2 linked regions of the Bdellovibrio bacteriovorus HD100 genome follow. Each later gene encodes a partner of the first gene's protein in a complex. Links are inferred from orthologs where the notes say so. Each region holds a gene or a part of one and is shown in the gene's direction. Other genes may lie near its edges.

Evidence for each region. Proteins that work in one complex are often made in the same cells at the same time.
Region 2: the proteins of BD_RS04790 (region 1) and dnaX are in contact, whole or in part, in a cryo-EM structure (PDB 8GIZ), measured with the Escherichia coli proteins. The link is inferred for Bdellovibrio bacteriovorus HD100 from one-to-one orthologs.

The regions. Positions count from the first base shown.
Region 1 is NC_005363.1:984,771-987,615, forward strand. It holds BD_RS04790 (DNA polymerase III subunit delta'), read left to right. Parts: upstream 1-873; coding sequence 874-1,818; downstream 1,819-2,845. Other genes in the region: BD_RS04780 (hypothetical protein), read left to right, coding at 1-212; tmk (dTMP kinase), read left to right, coding at 231-863; BD_RS04795 (TatD family hydrolase), read left to right, coding at 1,860-2,630; BD_RS04800 (S1 family peptidase), read right to left, coding at 2,593-2,845. UniProt on the Escherichia coli protein: Part of the beta sliding clamp loading complex, which hydrolyzes ATP to load the beta clamp onto primed DNA to form the DNA replication pre-initiation complex.
Region 2 is NC_005363.1:3,606,578-3,609,559, forward strand. It holds dnaX (DNA polymerase III subunit gamma/tau), read left to right. Parts: upstream 1-573; coding sequence 574-2,391; downstream 2,392-2,982. Other genes in the region: BD_RS17060 (YbaB/EbfC family nucleoid-associated protein), read left to right, coding at 2,405-2,728; recR (recombination mediator RecR), read left to right, coding at 2,787-2,982. UniProt on the Escherichia coli protein: Part of the beta sliding clamp loading complex, which hydrolyzes ATP to load the beta clamp onto primed DNA to form the DNA replication pre-initiation complex.

The DNA.
Region 1 (2,845 bases):
CGGACCTGTTGACGTTCACCAACCGCTTTGAGCGCCAGGCTTTGATCCGCGTGACTGTGTCACCGTTGGTCAAGGGCTTCGTCAGAGTCCAAATAGGCGATGTAAAGGGCTCAATGCGCCTTGTTGCAATGCGATTTGTTGACGTCTACACCGCAATATCTGACAAAGTCCACTTGGGTGGGCGTCGTGCTTGCGGCCCTGTATTCAACTAATCTTTCTTGCGGTGCAAAATGAAATTTATCGTATTTGAGGGGCTGGACGGCTCCGGCAAAAGTTCTTTGATGGCGGCGTTGGAGCGTGAGCTGCAAAACAGAGCCATCAACTTTTTGCGCACCCGTGAGCCCGGCGGAACTCCGCTGGGTGATGAAATCCGCAACATGATCCTGAGAAAAGAAGGCCCGGCACCAACCCCACGCACAGAATTGCTGCTTTATGAAGCCAGCCGTTCCCAGCACGTGGATCAGGTGATCCGTCCGGCTTTGGCGGCAGGCACGTGGGTTCTGTGTGATCGTTTTGCTGCAAGCTCTGTCGCGTTTCAAAGTGGCGGGCGTGCGATCTCTGAGGCCGACGTGGTGATGCTGAATACCTTTGCCACCGGCGGTTTGAAAGCCGACATCACTGTTCTTTTGGATTTGTCTGTGGAAGAAAGTCGCCGTCGCCGTCAGGGGCGTGGTGCTGTCACCGGAGAAACCGAAGACCGCATTGAATCTGAAGCCGACACTTTCCATGAAAACGTTCGTCAGTCCTTCCTGAAGCAGTCCCGTGAAGACGCCGCTGCGTGGATCGTTCTGGATGCGCGTGAAACCCCGGAAGTACTATTCAAACAGCTGTTGCAGTCTTTGACTGAACGAAAAGTTTTGTAAGGACGTAGCAATGGCCCGGATGCTGGATTTCGTCTTAGGACATCAGGAAACAATCAAAAAAATGGTCGAGTCTTTCGAAAACGGAAAGCCCGGTCAGACCTTTTTGTTTGTGGGTCCGGGCGGCATCGGCAAAAAACTGACAGCGATGGGGCTGGCGCAGGCTCTGTTGTGTCCTTCCAGCCCGCGGGGCTGTGGTAAATGCCCTTCTTGTTTCCGCATTTCCCAGGGCTCGCACGAAGGTCTTAAGTTGATTGCCCCCAATGGGGCCAACATCAAAATGGAACAAGCCAAAGAGGTTCTGGAATTCCTCAGTTTAAAAAGTCTGACAGGCAACCGTGTGATCGTCATTGATCAGGCACAAACCCTGAATCCGCAGGCGGCCAATTCTTTGTTAAAAACTTTGGAGGAACCGCCAGAGGGTACGTTCTTCTTTTTAATTGCTCCCAGTGTGGCGGGGATTCTGCCGACCATTCGGTCCCGGTCCCGCATTGTGCAGTTCCGTCCGTTGACTCAGGAGGATCTGGGAAAACGCGTGAAAGCGCCGGCCTGGGCGTTGAAGGCCGCAGGTGGAAGTTTTGAAAAGCTGGCTCAGTTGCAGGATGGTCCCGAGCAGGAAGTGCGCGAAAAGGCGGTGGAGCTTCTGACTTTGTTCATTCAGGATGCTGACTTCCTGCTTAATGAACTGTGGAGAAACGAGTTCAAAGACCGCGCTCAAGGGCAGCGCATGATCTCCTATTGGATTGGCTTCTTAAAGGATGCCATTTGTCTGCAAGAGGGTGCTAAAACTCAGATTGTGAATCTGGATCAGGCGCCGCTGATCAAGGTCCTGGCAGAGCTGGAACGCCCACGAATTCTGAATTTGATTCAGAAAGCGCTGCAAGTGGAGCAGGCCTTTGCCGCCAATCGGGATCCTCAGCTGATCATCGAAGAATTCTACGTCACGTCCAAGGCTTAAAGCGCATTGTCACCTTCCGTGACGGCTGTTATACTTGCCCTATGGAATGGATCGATATTCACGCACATTTGAATATGCTCGAAGAGGGTGTTGAAGCCGCAATCAACAATGCGAAAGCCGTGGGCGTGAAGAAGATCATCACCATCGGCACCCAGCCGGAAGATCATCCGATCGTGCTGGATATTGCCCGCAAATATTATCCGGAAGTGTACTGCACTTTGGGTGTGCATCCTCATGACGGTGGCACTTACACGGAAGCTGCCGGTAAATTTATCGAAGAACATGTCACTGAGCCTTGCGTGGTGGCTGTCGGTGAAATCGGTCTGGATTACTATTACGACAATTCCCCGCGTGAACTTCAGAAGGAAGCCTTCCGCGCACAGCTTGAAATCGCCCGCAGAACCAAAATGCCGGTCGAGATTCACACCCGCGATGCAGAAGAAGACACCATCGAGATTTTAAAAGAATTCAAAGGCGAAGTGAATGGCCTGATCCATTGCTTTACCGGCACAGAATGGCTGGCTCGTCAGGCGCTGGACGTGGGTTTCAATATCTCTATCAGTGGTGTGGTGACTTTCAAAAGTGCCGATTCTTTGCGCGAGACCGTGAAGATGCTGCCACTGGATCGCATCCATGTGGAAACCGATTCACCGTTCCTGGCACCGATCCCGATGCGTGGACGCAAGAACACTCCGGCTTATGTTATTCACACGGCGAAGTTCGTGGCTGACCTTAAAGGGATCAGCCTTGAACAACTGTGTGAACAGACGCGTATCAATGCTCTGAAAATGTTCCCGAAAATTCAGTGGTAGTTTGCAGCAGCTGAGTCCGCGTGGTTTTGATCCACGGGGCAAAGGGTGCAACTTTTGTCGCCTGGGCAATGCCAGCACAGCTGACCTGTCCGTTCGGTAGACGTTTGCCATAGACGGCGGAATTAACACCAATCACTTTCAGCACGCCATTTTCATGTGAAAACTGCGGGCCACCGGAATCCCCCTGACAGATGAACACCGGAACTTTTGAATTC
Region 2 (2,982 bases), 2.6 Mb from region 1 along the record:
GCGCAAGGATTGAGGAACAGCAAGCAACGACCCACCCCAACAATTCCCAGTTAACCCTCCCCTCACTCCCACCCCTCTCCCGGGGGCAAGGGGCAAAGCCCCAAAAGGGGGGAAAGGGGCCAAGCCCCAAAAAAGCGGCGCCGAAGGCCAGCCAGAAAAACCGCGGCGCCCGCAGGGCCAGCCAACAATCCCCCAAAGCACCACCGCCCAGTTACCCCATTCCCCCGTATTTTCGCTAACTTCGGGTATTTCAGTTAGTTTGGGAGGGGAACCCCCGAAGGAGGGCCTCTGGCGGGGCCACGATGGCCCGAACCGGGGCCCCGCCCCGGCGCCAGCAGAGCCCGGACGGCGTGCCCGATTAACGGGGTTCCCAAACTAACTGAAATGCGCGGCGAGTTATCGAATGTAATCCCCCCACCAATGGGATACATCCAGCGGTGGCCGGGTCCCATACAATAGCTCTCTTGACGAATCCCGCTAGGTCCGGAAGGAAGCAACGGCACTCGAGGGACTATGTGATATGGGGTGCTCGGCCACTTTTTTTTCCTGTTTCATGATCTTGAGGGGTGGATTTTGTCTTATCAGGTGATTGCACGCAAATGGCGTCCCCAATCATTTACCGACGTTGTCGGGCAAAATCATATTACCCAAACACTTTCCAATGCTCTTAAAAACGGTCGCTTGCCTCACGCCCTGCTTTTCACAGGTCCGCGTGGTACAGGAAAAACTTCTTCTGCCCGTATCCTTGCCAAAGCTCTTCGCTGTCCGAATGCCCAGAACTTTGTTCCGTGCAATGACTGCTATTCGTGCAACGAGATCGCGGGCGGTTCCAGCATTGACGTGATCGAGATCGATGGAGCTTCCAACAACGGTGTGGATGCGATCCGTGAACTTCGCGACACTGTGGCTTTCATGCCTTCCAGTGGAAAATACAAAATCTATATCATCGACGAAGTGCACATGCTTTCCACCAGCGCCTTCAACGCCCTGTTGAAGACATTGGAAGAGCCGCCGGCTCACGTGGTGTTCATCATGGCCACCACCGAAGTGCACAAGATCCCGCAGACGATTCTGTCCCGCTGTCAGCGTTTTGATTTCCGCCGTATCTCCACCCGCTCTATCACCGAACGCCTGAAACTGATCTGTGATCGCGAAGGCGTGACGGCGGATGATGAGGCTTTGTGGGTGGTGGCTCGTCAAGGTGACGGATCCATGCGTGACTCGCAAAGTTTGCTGGATCAGGTGATCACTTTTGCCAACGGTCCTTTAACCCGCGCCAGTGTGGTTGAAATCCTGGGTCTGACGGACCGGGCTTTGCTTTTTGAAACTTTGAACGCCCTGATTGATCGCAACTCTCAGGCGGTTTTGAAAGTGATTGAGAAAATCGCTGCGGCCGGTTTTGAGCCGCACTTGTATTCTCAGGATCTTTTGGAAATGATCCGCAACCTGCTTCTGATCAAAGTATCTGAAGCCCAAGCCAGTCAGATTCTGGAAATGCCGGACTCTGAACTGCAGGCTTTGAGCGAAATGGCTCAGCGTCTGCCGGAAGAAGACATTCACATGCTCTTCGACATGGCTTTGAAGGGGGGCTCGGACATTCCGCGCGCCCAGGACCCTCGCATTGTACTTGAAGTGACTTTGCTGCGCATGGCTTCTGCTCCCAAACTTGTGGATCTGAAGACTTTGTTGCAAGGCGGAGCTATCCCCTCTCACAGCGCAGGTGGGGCCAGGCCCTACGTTCCGCCGGTAAGCCTTCCCGTAAAAGGACATGATCGCATCGAAGAATCCCAGAAGGTTCTGGATGGACCGACCGGTCTTGAGGCGATGAAGGCAGCACTGAACAAAGCTTCTTCCGCGGCCTCTTCCCTGAAATCAAATCCCGCACCAGCGGCAAAGCCTGCGGCGACCGCACCGGCCGCTCCGGTTCCGGCAGCTCAACCAACTCCGGTTGTTGAAAGCAAACCGAAAATTGCCTCTGGTTCCACCTCTAAAGAGCGCTGGGTGAACTTTGTTGAACTGCTTCGTCAGGACGACGCTTTGTTTGCAGCGAAAGTGGAAAATTTACTGTTTGTTAAGGAAGAGGGAAAGCTGATCAGCCTTGGCGTTCCTGTGAAATTGGCCTTTCTGAAAGACCAAATGGCTGACGCCCAAGTGCGCAAAAAACTACAGGGATTTATTGATTCGTACTGGGGTGCTGGGTATTCTTTTGAAGTATTGATGAGTCGTGATCAGGTCGGCGAATCCGCCCAAGCCATCCAGCAGAAAAAAGTGCAGATGGCCGAAGAGGATCTGCGCAACAAGATCATTGAAAACCCGATGGTTAAAGCCGCTCAAACCGTGTTCAAGGGACAGATCAAGTCCATCGTTGAACTGAACAAGCGCGGCCACTAAAAAAGGAGATTTTATGAAGGGTATGCCCGGCGGAATGGCCCAGCTGATGAAGCAAGCCAACCAAATGCAGATGAAAATGAAGAAAGCCCAGGAAGAACTTGCAAAAGTTGAGTACGAAGCAACTTCCGGTGGCGGCGCTGTAAAAGTAAAAGTGAACGGCGACCACTTGATCACGGCATTGACCATCGACCCTGAAGTTTTGAAAGCTGGCGATGTTGAGATGCTTCAGGACATGATCCTGTCTGCAACCAACGAAGCAGTTAAAACAGCCCGTGATACTTCCGCTAAAGAAATGGAAAAAATCACTGGCGGCCTAAATATCCCAGGAATGTTCTAAGGCTGGCCTGCGGCCACAGTGCTGAGGGCGCCACGGGCGTCCGAAGCTGGAGTAGTAAGTGTTACATATTTCTGCCCTTGAAAAATTAGTCCACGAGTTGAGCCGTCTGCCTGGTATCGGGCCGAAGACTGCTCAGCGTCTGGCTTATTACATTCTGCGCACCGGGAACGAATACCCGGAGCGTTTGAGTGAGGCGCTTTTGCGCGTCAAGGCTGAAGTTCACGACTGCCCAACCTGCTTCAACTACACCGACA